DNA from 4 places in the Lysinibacillus sp. NPDC047702 genome. Region 4 is predicted to be linked to each of the others. Evidence: riboswitches for the same ligand, from Rfam matches in the RefSeq annotation. Region 4 holds a riboswitch; each other region holds the start of a gene.
The links. Region 4 has a riboswitch for thiamine pyrophosphate ahead of thiT (energy-coupled thiamine transporter ThiT). Riboswitches for the same ligand answer to the same signal wherever they lie in the genome.
Positions count from the first base shown of each region.

Region 1 (3,782 bases), on a different contig from region 4:
GTGGAAGTAACAAGTAAATTCCCTATTTCAAAAATGTTAGTAAATGAAGATTGGCTTGCTTGGATGGTTGATGATAGGAAATCTATGTTCGTAAAAAATAGAGTAACATTAGAGGTCAAAGGCTTTCCTACGGATACTTTTATGGATTTAGAAGATGATACGCTACTGACAGAAATATCTGATACAAGGACAGGTCATACCATTTATAGCTTAACAAATCTGCGTACAAATGAGGTAAAACAATTTAAACAAGCCTTTGATAATAGTGCAGTAAGCCAGCCAATTTATCAGGACAATCAATTGCTCCTACCAAGTGCCTTTAAAAAAGATGGAGTAGAAACGGTCCGCTTTACGCTCTATGATGTTCAAACGGAAAAAGAAAAACACTACGATTTACCTTTTAAACGCATACATGACATGTCAATGACTGACCATAAAATCTATGCTTCTTTTAGAACTGGAGAAAGCTTTGAGGTAGGATATGTTGATTTAGAAGATGGCTCCTATCATAAACTTGATGGTAAAATTGCCCTTACTTTAACAGCCTATCAGAATAATCTTGCTCTTTACGAATGGATACCGAAGGAGGAACATTACCGCTTTAGATTCTATCAAGTCGAAGAAGATGGTTCATTAACACCACTTTACGCCTTTAAAGATGTTTCATTAGCTCTCTTAGTGCCACGTTATAATAAGGAAGGGACATTACAGGTATTTGGGCTAAATGAAAAGTATCTCACTGAGGATGGAATGCTTGAAGCGAGAGATGATGCGATTAAATTATTTTTACAGCGTTTTCATTAAAAAGAGCCTTGTTATTTACAGTGAGATATGGGTATAATAATCAACGAAAAGTTCATATGTAAAGAATGTAGGGGGGCTGGTAGTTGCCAGCTGAGATTGTGTCCGTTAGACGCTGACCCTTTGAACCTGATTTGGCTCGTACCAGCGTAGGGAACATCTATTCAAAAAAAGTAAGTTTTTGATATTGATTGCACAACGTCTGGGAGGATTCCTGGGCGTTTTTTTATGTTTTCTTTACATTAATTACAGATATTCTATGAATACGCTTTCTTCTGGTTAAAACATTCACTCATGAACACTTTCACACTATTTACTGGGAGGATTCAGCATGAAAAAATGGTTATTGGTTCTTATGGCTGCCCTTTTAACATTAGCTGGCTGTAGCGAAAAAAAGGATACCAACAAGGATGAACATGCATTAAAAAAGGTGTCCGTTGTACTCGATTGGACACCAAATACAAATCATACAGGGCTATATGTTGCTAAGAAATTAGGTTATTTTGAAGAGCAGGGCTTAGATGTTGATATTTTACAACCTGGTGACGCAGGAGCGGATCAGCTTGTGGCGTCTGGCAAGGCACAGTTTGGTATAAGCTATCAGGAGGGAATTACACAGGCTCGTGTACAGGATGTACCTCTAGTATCGATTGCGGCGATTATTCAGCATAATACTTCTGGCTTTGCCTCAATTGCCTCTAAAGGCATTACATCACCAAAGGAATTTGAAGGGAAAACGTATGGTGGCTGGGGAGCTCCTCTTGAGCAGGCCGTTCTACAATCATTAATGCAAACTGAAAATGCAGATATAAATAAATTAGATATTATTAATGCCGGCGATATCGATTTCTTTACAATGATGAAAAAAGATATTGATTTTGCATGGATTTATTATGCTTGGACTGGAATTGAAGCTGAGCTTCGTGGTGAAAAGCTGAACATGCTGTATTTAACAGATTATAGTGATCAACTGGATTATTATACACCCGTTCTAGCTACGAATGAAACAATGATTAAGGATGATCCAAAGACAGTTGAAGCATTTGTCGCTGCCGTGGCAAAGGGCTATGAATATGCGATCAGTAATCCAAGTGAGGCAGCAGATGTTTTACTTGAGGCAGTACCTGATTTAGATAAAGATCTTGTGCATAAAAGTCAGGAGTGGCTGGCAGATAAGTATCAGGATGACGCTGCTCAATGGGGCGAGCAAAAGTTAACTGTCTGGGAAAACTACGCGAAGTGGATGACTAGCAACAACGTTTTAGAGGGCGAATTTAACGCAGAACAAGCATTTACAAACGACTTTTTACCGAAAAAGGAGACAAAGTAATATGGCAAACTCATTAATCAGTGTACAAATTATCCCGAAAACAGAAAAATATGAAGATGTTATTCCATTTGTTGATGCAGCCATTGCTATTATTGATGCATCAGGTGTGAAATATGAGGTGCACCCTTTAGAAACGACAATGGAGGGTGAGCTGACAACGTTACTACAAATTATTGAACGAATGAATATCAAGATGATAGAGCTTGGTGCCATCAATGTTATTACGCAAGTGAAAATTTTATATCAGCCAACTGGGATTACAATGGGCACATTAACGGAGAAATACCAGTGATGAAGTGGGCAATACAAAAGGGAAGGACGATAATTTTTATCGCCTTCCTCTTATTCATATGGGAGCTAATCGTGCGTTTAGCAGATATACCGCATTGGTTATTGCCGGCACCAAGTGCTATTTTGACAGAAGGTATACAATCGTATGAAACATTTATGCCTCATGCCTTCGCAACAGTGAAATTAGCTTTACTAGGACTTACTATTGGCATAGGTTGTGGACTAGCAGTTGCTGTGCTCCTGCATCGTTTTTCATTTATTCGAGAGCTACTTTATCCCATTCTCATTATGTCACAAAACGTTCCTATACTCGTCCTAGCACCGTTATTAATTATTTGGTTTGGCTTTGGTTTATTACCTAAACTTATCATTATTTGTCTTGTATGCTTTTTCCCAATTGTTATTGCAGCAATGGATGGCTTTCGTCAAACCTCACCGGAGTTGAAGCATTATTTTGAGATGATTGGGGCAACAAAGGCACAAACTTTTTGGAAGCTAGAATGGCCATTTGCATACCCATCTATTTTTTCGGGTATTAAAATTGCTGCCACATACAGCGTTATGGGGGCTGTTATTGCTGAGTGGTTAGGTGCCAAAAAGGGAATTGGGGTCTATATGACATTGGCCCAATCATCATTTCGTACAGATCGTGTGTTTGTGGCAATTTTGGCTATTGTCTGTTTAAGTTTAGTATTATTTAGCGCTATTCTACTGCTAGAAAAACTTACTGTGAAGGGGAGAGGATTCCATGCTAAGCGTTCAAAATATTGATAAATCCTTTGATTCTCTTCAGGTCATTCGAGATTTATCTTTTGAGGTAAAGGACGGTGAATTTGTGGCAATCATTGGTCCATCTGGTAGTGGGAAAAGCACGCTCTTTCAATTAATTGGCGGTGTTTCTTCTATTGATAAGGGAGCTATTTTATTAAACGGTGTAGATATACAGCAGAAAAGAGGAACGATTGGCTATATGCCTCAGCAGCCATGCTTATTACCATGGAGAACCATTTTAGAAAATGTCACAATTGTAGAGGAGCTTCAGCAAAGACCAAATGTAGAACTTGCTAAGGAGTGGTTAGCAAAAGTGGGTCTTGCTTCATTTATTAATGCCTATCCAAGAGAGCTATCTGGCGGTATGCAGCAGCGAGTGTCCTTTATTCGTGCAATTGTTAGTGACAAGCCTATTTTATGCTTAGATGAGCCATTTTCTGCGCTAGATGAATTTACAAGACTAGAAATGCAGGCTTGGCTATTATCCATTTGGGAAAAATATCGAAAATCCATTTTATTTGTTACCCATAGTATTGAGGAAGCGCTATTTTTGGCGGATCGTATTATTGTGCTATCGAAACGACCAGCA
Region 1 covers NZ_JBNNMG010000024.1:48,480-52,261, forward strand. The annotation lists gene ACQKIM_RS13290 (hypothetical protein) at 1-804, shown strand, start outside; TPP riboswitch at 864-974, shown strand; gene ACQKIM_RS13295 (ABC transporter substrate-binding protein) at 1,133-2,131, shown strand; gene ACQKIM_RS13300 (thiamine-binding protein) at 2,133-2,423, shown strand; gene ACQKIM_RS13305 (ABC transporter permease) at 2,423-3,193, shown strand; gene ACQKIM_RS13310 (ABC transporter ATP-binding protein) at 3,171-3,782, shown strand, end outside.
Region 1: linked by a shared signal. The riboswitch ahead of ACQKIM_RS13295 (ABC transporter substrate-binding protein) and the one ahead of thiT (energy-coupled thiamine transporter ThiT) in region 4 are both predicted to bind thiamine pyrophosphate.

Region 2 (3,782 bases), on a different contig from region 4:
CGGAGCGAAGCTAGAGCTAGCTAAGGAGGCAGCAGCTCGTTCTGTTGAAATGTTACGAGATGAAGATACGCTTGGGTTCATTGCCTTCGATGATCGACCTTGGGAAATTATCGAAACAGGACCACTTGGCAATAAGGAAGAAGCAGTAGATACGATTTTATCAGTAACGCCAGGCGGTGGGACAGAGATTTATGGATCACTCGCTAAGGCCTATGAGAACTTAGCAGATTTAAAACTACAGCGAAAGCATATTATTCTATTAACGGATGGACAGTCACAGTCAGGGAATTATGAAGACTTAATTGCTGAAGGAAAAGAAAATGGCGTAACATTGTCAACTGTAGCGATTGGACAAGATGCAGATGCCAATTTACTTGAAGCACTTAGTGAATTGGGTAGCGGGCGATTTTATGATGTTGTTGATGAGCAGACCATACCTTCTATTTTATCCCGTGAAACGGCAATGATTTCACGCACATATATTGAGGATAACCCCTTCTATCCAGCCATCTATAACGCATCTGGTTGGAACAAGTTATTTGCAAATGGTGTACCTCAAATGAATGCTTATATCGGAACAACAGCGAAACAGGGTGCCTCTGTAATTGCGGAAAGTGAGAAAGAGGATCCGGTGCTGGCTCAATGGCAATATGGCCTTGGCAAGACATTTGCCTTTACTTCCGATTCGACAGGTAAATGGACAGGTGACTGGGCAAGATGGCAGGATTGGGGAACATTTTGGCAAACGCTTATATCTCAAATGCTACCAAGCTATAATGACATTGCCTACGATGTACGTTTAGAATCGGATGGTTCATTTATTATTACAGATCCTACCAACGAAGCAGCATTTTTAGATATTGTAGCTGTCAATGAAGCAGGAGAAGAACTTGAAACACAGCTTGAGGCCATTTCAGCCTCACAGGTTCGGGCAGTTGTGCAAGCAGAGCCAGGACTCATTTTCTTCCGTATTGCTGATGAAGATCAAGCTATTTATCAGGCAGGGATAAGTGTACCTTATAGTGCTGAATATGAATTACAACCAGTAAATGATAAGCTGGTGGAAGAACTGACAAAGCAAACGGGTGGCTCTGTTTTGAAAGAACCGAAGGAGGTATTTCGTGAATTTACGAAGAAAGGGGCAGACCGGCAAAATATAGCAACGTGGCTTATATTAGCAGGTATGTTATTCTTCTTCATCGATATTACGATTCGCCGCTTTGGCTGGGGCATCTTTGCTAAGTCGAAGAAGAAAGAGTCGCTTGTAGAGAATAAAACCATACAGGCAGAGGATACGAATGTTGCTCAGTTATTAAAGGGCATGAAGAAACGATAAATTGGATTAAATGACAGTGCAAAATGATTGATTATTTTGCACTGTTTTTTGTATATGATTGGGTGGTTCTTTGAAAAGGGGAAGTTCATCTCATAAATTAGGGGGAAGTGATCCAATAAAGGAGATTTCCGATCAAAATAGAATTGAAGGAATCCCTGTTCATTTAATGGAAATTTTTAATAAGTACAGTATTTCGTAGACTACTAGCAACGGCCACACCTAAAATAGCACCAATAATACTAGAGCTCAAAAAAGCAGGCATGAAAAACATTGCTGCGACAGATGTTCCCATTAAGATATATGCATATGGTACTGCTATGAGGGAAGCGATGATCCCAGTTCCTACTATTTCACCGACACCTGTTAGCCAAGGTTTGCCACTGTATTTATAAGCTAATGCTGCACAAAATGCGCCAATGACACTTCCAGGAATGGCTAATAGGGAGCCTGTCCCTGTTAGAATACGAATTATTGCCGTGACAAGGGCAATGATGATGGTTGGTACTGGACCGAGTAGAATGGCACTAATGACATTGATGGCATGCTGTATTGGATAAGCTCGCGCAATCCCTGTTGGAATTGAAACGAAGGTAGAACCTGCTACAGCAATTGCAACTAATAAGGCCATGATTGTTAATTTTCGAATTGACATAAGTAACACTCCCTTGAAATATTAAATGAATGGTTATCGCTGCTAAACTGGTTAAACACAAAAAGACCGCTTCCTGAAAACAATAGGAAGCGGCCTTGCATTTACATATTAAAAAGCAAGATGTCGCCACTTCCCTACGCTAGTATGAACTAGATCAGGTTCAAAGGGTCCATATATGACAATATATGTCTCAGCCTTTTAAAGACTCCCCTAGTGGTAAAAATTATTTAATTTGTGTATAACATCGTAACAAGATAAATGTAACATACTGCTAATAATAGTCAATGATTTTTCAGACTATTTAGAATCGGGCTGCATAAGATGTGGTGCTTTTTTCATTGTCCAAATAAGGGCAAGGAAGAAGCAAGCCATCAAAATAATAGCACCAAATATATAAGGGCTATTCATATTCCAATCGAATAAAATACCTGCCAATGCTGGACCAATCATATTCCCAAGGCTCATATAAGCATTATTTAAACCTGCTGCAAATCCTTGCTCATTTTCAGCAAGTTTGGAGATCAGTGTGTTGACAGCAGGACGAATTAATGTTGTAGCTGTAGAGAAGATTGTTGCAACAACTAAAATAAGGGCAAATCCAGAAACGAATAATATTAAGTAAATAGATACAGCTGCAATAAATAAATTGACTAATACGACCTTCATTTCACCGTAGCGATTAAAGAGTGGGGTAATGACAAACATTTGTACAACTACACCAAAAGCACCACCCACTACTAAAATAATAGCAATATCTCCGGGTGTATAATGAAACTTATCTGTAACAAATAATGATAAAGTCGTTTGGAAATTAGCAATTCCGAACGAGAATACCATCATAATAATAAGCATAACAAAGTAAGGCATATGTACTGAACGTACCATTTGTTTTGCGAGATTGTCTTGCTTATGCATTTTTTGTGCTGCATTTGGTTTGGTAGATGGTAATAAAAAGAACGATAAAATAGCAGCCAAAATAGCCGCAGCTCCAGCCGTATAGAATGGAAAATGTAAGCTGACTTGCGATAAGAATCCACCAATACCTGGTCCAATCATAAACCCAAGAGACATGGCAGCACCAAGCATCCCCATCCCTTTGCCTCGTTCTTCATATGTTGTAACATCTGCCACAAATGCCATAATAGGAGGTGCAACAAAGGCTGATCCAAGGCCACCTAAAAAGCGTGCCAAGAAGAGCATCCAAACTTCTGTAGAGAGCCCAAAACCTATTTGTGCAAGTCCTGTTAGTATAAGCCCGAAAATTATAAGATTTTTTCGACCATACTGATCCGAAAGATTCCCAGCAATTGGAGAAAAAACGAATTGAGCTAAGGCGAACGTTGCAATAAGCATGCCTAAAACTTGTCCTGCAGCACCAAATATTCTTAAATACTCTGGCATGACAGGAATAATAATTCCAATACTCCCCATTGCGATAAACATATTAAACATTAAAATATACAAAGCCGCCTTATTAGACTTCTGCTGGGTCATCGAATACCCCCCTTTTCTAATCAAATATAGTACAGTCTATCACAAAGAAAAATGGTTTGCTATTAGTTAGGATTACACTAAATAGTGGACCAATGGTTTATTCTTAAACTAATAAATGATAAATATTTTGCAATAATAATTAAGTAATCAATTAGTAAATTCCACAAGTTTTTTTGTGGAATTTACTTTTTTTCTTGTAGTGAATTAGGGGTTACATCATTTGTTCTTATGTTAATCTTTTTATGTCAACTGTATGACAAAAATTGTAATAATTAGTGCCTTATATATGGTTGATATTCC
Region 2 covers NZ_JBNNMG010000027.1:19,654-23,435, reverse strand. The annotation lists gene ACQKIM_RS14135 (VWA domain-containing protein) at 1-1,336, shown strand, start outside; gene thiW (energy coupling factor transporter S component ThiW) at 1,500-1,988, opposite strand; TPP riboswitch at 2,103-2,210, opposite strand; gene ACQKIM_RS14125 (MFS transporter) at 2,286-3,482, opposite strand.
Region 2: linked by a shared signal. The riboswitch ahead of thiW (energy coupling factor transporter S component ThiW) and the one ahead of thiT (energy-coupled thiamine transporter ThiT) in region 4 are both predicted to bind thiamine pyrophosphate.

Region 3 (3,782 bases), on a different contig from region 4:
CGTTTAATTTTCCACTTATTATTGATATCCAAATCCAACTTTAACTCCATGTGAATCTACCATTCACATGGAGTTTTTTTGATTAAGCAAAGGCCTATGTCTATATTTTGACATAAGCCATTGCTTTCATTATTGGTAAATTTGACTACCTGCTTTTTTAAATTCCTCAGCCTTTTCCTGCATCCCTTGATGAATTGCCTCCGTCGTATTTACATCTTTTTCTTTAGCATAATTACGAATATCTTGTGAGATTCTCATACTACAGAACTTGGGTCCACACATTGAACAGAAGTGAGCAGTTTTTGCCCCCTCTGCTGGTAATGTTTCATCATGGTATTCAACTGCACGCTCTGGATCTAAAGACAGGTTGAATTGATCACGCCAGCGGAATTCGAAGCGTGCCTTTGAAAGCGCATCATCTCGCTGTTGTGCTCCTGGATGCCCCTTCGCTAAATCAGCAGCGTGTGCAGCAATTTTATACGTAATCACCCCTACACGAACATCCTCTCGATTTGGTAAGCCCAGATGCTCTTTTGGTGTCACATAGCATAGCATTGCCGTACCAAACCATCCAATCATTGCAGCACCAATAGCTGATGTAATATGGTCATAGCCTGGTGCAATATCTGTTGTCAGTGGTCCTAAAGTATAGAAAGGAGCCTCCTTACACACCTCTAACTGCTTGTCCATATTCTCTTTAATTAAATGCATTGGCACGTGCCCCGGTCCCTCCACCATCACCTGTACATCATGCTTCCAGGCAATCTGTGTTAATTCACCTAACGTTTCAAGCTCTGCAAACTGTGCCTCGTCATTGGCATCTGCAATTGATCCGGGACGTAAACCATCCCCTAACGAGAAGGCAACATCATATGTTTTCATGATTTCACAAATTTCTTCAAAATGTGTATATAAAAAGTTCTCTTGATGATGATATAAGCACCACTGGGCCATAATTGAACCTCCCCGTGACACAATACCTGTCACACGATTTACCGTTAGCGGTACATAACGTAATAGCACACCCGCATGAATCGTGAAGTAATCAACCCCTTGCTCTGCTTGCTCGATTAACGTATCTCGATACACCTCCCACGTTAAATCCTCAGCTATACCATTTACCTTTTCAAGCGCTTGATAAATCGGCACTGTTCCAACCGGCACCGCGGCATTACGGATAATCCATTCACGTGTCGTATGAATGTGCTTACCAGTCGATAAATCCATAATATTATCAGCGCCCCAGCGTGTTGCCCATGTCATTTTCTCTACCTCTTCTGCAATAGATGATGACACTGCTGAATTCCCAATATTGGCATTAATTTTCACATGAAAATTACGTCCTATAATCATTGGCTCTGCCTCAGGATGATTAATATTAGAAGGCATAATGGCACGCCCCGCCGCAATCTCCGAGCGAACATATTCAGGATCCATATTTTCGCGAATAGCTACAAACTCCATTTCAGGTGTAATAACTCCCTTTCGTGCATAATGAAGCTGTGTTACATTTTTACCTTTTTTAGCTCGCAGAGGATTTCTTGATAAATCCGGAAAGGTATTTTCCTTTATACGCGGATCATCCGCTTTGCGGAAACCATTATCCTCTGGTTTAATAGTACGCCCCACATACTCCTCTACGTCCCCTCGTTCTCTAATCCATTCACTTCGCAACGCTGGCAAGCCCTTCGTAATATCTACCTTATAGGCAGGGTCAGTATATGGACCACTCGTATCATACACATGGACTGGTGCATTTTCCTCTTCTCCAAAGCTTCCTGTCGTTGGACTTAATGCAATTTCACGCATCGGCACTAAAATATCTGATCTTGATCCCTCTACATAAACCTTTTTGCTACCATCAAAGCTTGACATAATGGTAATGTTCTTTTCGCTAATTGTTGTCATGACCCGCTTCTCTCCCTTATAGAAAATTCATACAAGGACCGAATCTAGCTCACCCAATAAAAATAAAAAAACCGAATCCAAAAAATTTTGGATCCGGCTATGATTGTAAAAGGTATAATTATCGCATTGTAAAGAGCTCGCAATAATTTCTTAACTTTCCCACGCTGGTATGAGCCAGATCAGGTCCAAAGGGTCAAGAAACCTCTATGCGTTTCCCTCTCAGCCTGACTCATCAGACTCCCCTAGTTAATGCTATTAAGTTTGATGCTAGTGTAACAGATATTGCTAAGAGATGGAAGCATCATTACTATTTTTTACTTTAGAGTTTATATTTTTGCTTCATAAACTCTAAACGCTTTACCTGCTCCGTTAATTCATGAATCGTTCTACTTAGTTGACCCAATGATAATTCTTGCAACTTAGATGCATCGGCTACTTCTTTTGTTTCCAACAAAACAGCCTCGGATGCCTCATTAGTTTGCTCTAATGCCGATAAAACGACGTTCGTGTTTTTGGACATTGTGTTTGTAACCTCAAAAACATTTTGAACATCTTCCTCAACTACTTTTACTGCTTCAAACAAATGATCTAGCTCATCACTAATAGCCATCACTAAATGAGCTCCCTCTTTAACTTCAACAGTACTATGGTCCATTTCTTTTAACACCGTCTCTGTCACTATTTTAAATTCATATATATGCTGACGAATATCTTCTGCCGACAGCTTTGTCATTTCCGCCAGTTTTTTCACCTCTTCCGCGACAATAGCGAAGCCTTTACCATGTTCACCTGCTCTCGCTGCCTCAATCGCCGCGTTTAACGCCAATAAATTTGTTTGATCGGCAATACTTTGAATAACACCTATCATTTCTTCGATTGTGCTATATCTTTCACCAAGAATATTCACATTATTTGCCGTATGCGTCACCAAATCTGCCACGCCATTCATCCGATCCGTAATCATTGCCGCTTCCGATTGACTTTGCTTCACAAGATTCGCTGTATTGGATGAGCTTTTCATAACGGAAGAAACAGAGGCTGATATCTGCATAATTCCTGCCGTCATCTCTTCAATTGTTTTAAAGGAATGTGTCGCTAGGTCTCTTTGTCGATCCACACTCTCCTCTATTCCCCCTGCACTTTCAATCAGCCTGTTACTTGAGTGCTGCACATTATTTCCTACCTCCTGTAAACTATCAGTGGCCTTAGAAATATCTGTGCCAATCCCCGAAAGGTTAAATATAATTTGATGCATGGATTGCATCATCTCTTTAAATTTGCTGCTAAAATCAGAAATATCATCATTTGATTCAAAGCTTATTTCATCCAATATATGTTGAGCTTCTGCCATATTTCCATCTGTAAAGGCTATTGTTGCTCGTTTCATGATAAATATTGGCTTCAGTGATTTTCGCATATACAAATACAATGTCGTCATCATAACGACACTCAATAAAATGACAATGCCTAAAAGTATAGGCAAGTACTTTGTTACAGCAGATTTTTGAATGCCATAAATAATGGAGCTCTCAATATCTAGTCCAACATATGCAACAATTTCACCATTTTCTGCTCTAACAGGTGCATAAGCAGAAATAAAATCTCCCCACCCCTCTACAGAAACAAACTCACTAAAGCCATTCTCATTATTGGAGATTGTTTTTACAACACTTTCATATGGAACATCCTCCATAATATCCCCAATTTGATAGGTTTCCTCACTAGTGAGATCTCCAGCATCCACCAGCACCATTGATTGTTTACCCTCAGGTGTTCCCTTGAATACATAGATATACGTTACATAATTGGTATTCAGTATTGTCGTAAGCTCCTTCTGTAAATCAAGATACAGCGAGCGATTATCTGGATTTTTA
Region 3 covers NZ_JBNNMG010000005.1:136,902-140,683, reverse strand. The annotation lists gene ACQKIM_RS04560 (catalase) at 1-7, shown strand, start outside; gene thiC (phosphomethylpyrimidine synthase ThiC) at 130-1,908, opposite strand; TPP riboswitch at 2,048-2,162, opposite strand; gene ACQKIM_RS04550 (methyl-accepting chemotaxis protein) at 2,228-3,782, opposite strand, start outside.
Region 3: linked by a shared signal. The riboswitch ahead of thiC (phosphomethylpyrimidine synthase ThiC) and the one ahead of thiT (energy-coupled thiamine transporter ThiT) in region 4 are both predicted to bind thiamine pyrophosphate.

Region 4 (3,782 bases):
CTGCCTGTTCTACTGCAAATAAATCTAAAGGATCCATTTGTAAATGTTGATTCATCACAATCAGTAGTATTCCTATAACACCTCGTTCTGTATGGATAGGAAATAAGTAACTTACATACGTTTCATCTTTAAATGGTATGTATACTTGATGTCTTACACATTGCTGTACAACTGTATCAAGATGCTGTGATTTTTGCTCTTTTAAAATGTCAGTAGCAAGTTTAGCTACAGGAGATGATGCAAACAATAGATCGTAAAAATCTGTCATAATTGCTACAGATTGGTCTAGTAATGATGCAAGCGTATCAATCATATCGCTGAGTCGGCCACGTGTTAAGGAAACCTGTGTTAAAGCATTATAAATGCGCTTAGAGCGTTCGTTTTGAGTAAATAATTTTGCATTTTCAATAGCAATTGAGGATTGGTTTGCAAATGCCTGTAACATCGTTAAATCACTATTTTCAAACTGTGTATCTCCTGAAAAATTGACAATTGTTAAAACGCCTATACATGAATTACTTTTATCAAGAAGTGGAGCACAAACAGCACTTTTGGGATAAGTTAAATCACCAACTGCTTTTGTATAGTTTTCTTCATACTGTGGAAATAAATCCGCCATGCTTTCTGTAACATCATTGCTAGAGTGAAATCTAAATGCTTGTTTTTGAGAGAATACCTTTCCAGTCATCCCTTCATTTGAGGCAAGGTGAATCTTTTTTAAATAAGCCAGGTTATAACCAATGGCATGCTTGGCAACTAGACGATTAGTTTCTGTATTTAACATAAACAATACCCCTGCATCAGCACCGTCTATCACATGAAGTACCTCATTCATTAATTTTTCTAATACTTGGTTAATATCGAGTGTTGAAGTAAGAACCTGTGCTGCCTTAACCAAGCTCATTAATTGTTTTTCACTATTTATTTTTAACAACCCCTCATCTGTAGTGCTAAACCCTATTTTAATATAAATCTGCTATGCCAAGTACAAATTAGAAAAAAGTTATAGAGTCAAAAAAAAGAATCTGCTGGGAAAAAGATGAGCAGATTCTTTATTTGGGATGTATTATTTCTTATAGCTGTTTTTTGGAGAAGAGGGGGCTCCTTTTTTCGCAGCAATTACTTTTTTGACAATTGGTATAACGATAGGTGCTAATTTTACGGCGGTTTTGACAACTTTAGATACTTTCATAAAAAAACAGCTCCTTTTACTAAAAGTTCTACCTGTTTATCTTCATTCAGCAGAAGACTCCCACCTCTATAGGGTGAGATGAATGCGGTTTTGGTTTCTTTTCAGTGGGTGTCCAAACACCTACTGAAATAGAGGAACTCAGTCTAAGAACGCCACGTCCTGTGGCAATTTATCTGTGCGAAAGCGAAGCGACAGCAACACACAACTGAGTGACCAACATCATGTTGCTGCCGCTGCGTTAGCACTACACTTTCGCACAAAAAACATCATGTTGCTGCCGCTGCGTTAGCACTACACTTTCGCACAAAAAACATCATGTTGCTGCCGCTGCGTTAGCACTACGCTTTCGCACAAAAAACATCTGTTGGCCCAAAGCCTCCAGCGGATGTCACGGATTTTCAAAAGAATGAATTGTGCCTGCACAATTCAAAATCCGGACGCAATTACGCCAAGGCGAAATTGATATTAAAAATGAAACATTAACGAATAACGCGAACAGCTTGCACTATATTCCAAATAACAATCCCTAGTGAGACAAGTAAGTAAATGGCAAATGATGCAAACCAAACGATCATAAACGTATTGCTACCTGATTGTGGATCAAAGGTGTTAAACGATATGGTTGAGAAGACAAAGACAGCAAAGAAGATGATACCAAATACAAACGGGATTAAATGCGATATAAGTGCTCGAATAGAGTGTCTTTTTACGTCGCTATCTTTAGAAACAAAGTAAACAATTAATGGCACAATAAAGGGTGCAAAAAAAACGCTGAGATAACTAAAGGCAGATAAAATTTTTTGGTTCTCCATAGTTGTACCTCCTTTTTTAATATTTACGCATGAAAAACAGCAAAGTTTCAAAAAATATTGTGAAAGAGAGTTGTAATCATATCCATGTTTGCGTACAATGAGGTTGTTCAAATAAAAAAGATGTAACGACCACAAGGGGAGCTGATGATGTCAGCTGAGACTAGGCACGTAATGCCTTAACTCTTTGAACCTGTAAGTTAACACTTGCGTAGGGATGTGGATAGAAACCGACACTTGTACGATGTGAGGCTCTGTCCTGGCATTGTTTTTTTTTGCCAGATAGAGTCAAAAAGTAATTTGATTTCTATTCCTGCTCTTGTATCCTACATCGGAACAAAGGAGAGAATAATATGGACAAAAAAAGACTTTTAATGCTTGTGGAGATCGCGATATTCGCAGCGATTGGCCTTGTGCTTGATCAGATTTCCTTTAAAGTATGGGCACAAGGCGGCTCTGTTAGTCTAGTGATGGTACCAATAATTTTAATAGCCTTTCGCTGGGGTCTTTTACCTGGTCTGACAACGGGCTTACTTATTGGTGTTATGCAAACAATGTTTGGTGCTACAGTTGTGCATTGGTTACAAGGCTTACTCGATTATGGCGTTGCCTTCACAATAGTAGGCTTGGCTGCAATCGTACGTCAACCAGTTCTTGAGGCTGCAAACAATCTAAACAAAACGAAAATGGCGGTATATATTATTGTTGGAACTGTATTAGCAGGATTTTTACGCTATGCAGCACATACCATTGCTGGCGCTGTATTTTTCTCGGAGTATGCTGGCGATCAAAATGCATGGATTTATTCAATTATTTATAATGGAACATATATGCTACCAGCAACAGTTTTAACTGCCATTGTTGGTGTTCTGTTATTTACAGCAGCACCACAATTAATGCAGCGAAAATCATAAATAATCTACCCTTCACAGTAGTGGAGGGTTTTTGTATCGTATTTAACTACTCGCTGTGAAATATTGCTACATTTTAGCACTTTGCAATTTATGAGGGCATACAATATTTAAAGCGTTTAACGTTTTATGTCAAACAAGTTATGTTATATTAAAGAGTAGATATTAGATGAAAGGGACGTTAAAAATGATTGTAAAAACGCAAGAAGAGATTGAAGCCTTTAAAAAAATCGGTCGTATTTGTGCTGAAATTCGTGAGGCAATGAAGGCTGCGACAAAACCTGGTGTAACAACACTTGAACTCGATGAAATTGCTGGCCGTATGTTTGCTGAGGCAGGAGCAATTTCTGGACCTAAAGGAGAATATGACTTCCCAGGATACACATGTATTAGTGTCAACGAGGAGGTAGCACATGGTATTCCAGGAAAACGCGTGATTAAAGAAGGAGACATCGTCAACATCGATGTATCTGGTTCATTAAATGGCTACTTTGCAGATACAGGCATTTCATTTGTAGTGGGAGAAGGCTACGAAGATAAAGAAAAGCTCTGTCGTGTGGCAAAAAGTGCCTTTGATCGTGCCATGACAAAAGTAAAGGCTGGATCAAAATTAAATCAAATTGGTAAAGCTGTTGAGCGTGAAGCATATGCTAATGATTTAACAGTCATTATGAACCTAACAGGTCATGGCTTAGGGCTTTCCTTACATGATGAGCCAAATCATATTTTAAACTATTATGATGCATGGGATTCTACAATCATGAAAGAGGGCATGGTACTTGCGGTTGAGCCTTTTATCTCAGCAAAAGCAGAGCATATTGTTGAAGCTGGTGATGGCTGGACATTCGTTACTCCAGATAAATCACTAGT
Region 4 covers NZ_JBNNMG010000014.1:35,319-39,100, reverse strand. The annotation lists gene ACQKIM_RS09635 (helix-turn-helix domain-containing protein) at 1-934, opposite strand, end outside; gene ACQKIM_RS09630 (hypothetical protein) at 1,067-1,192, opposite strand; gene ACQKIM_RS09625 (DUF4870 domain-containing protein) at 1,672-2,004, opposite strand; TPP riboswitch at 2,129-2,236, shown strand; gene thiT (energy-coupled thiamine transporter ThiT) at 2,355-2,915, shown strand; gene map (type I methionyl aminopeptidase) at 3,100-3,782, shown strand, end outside.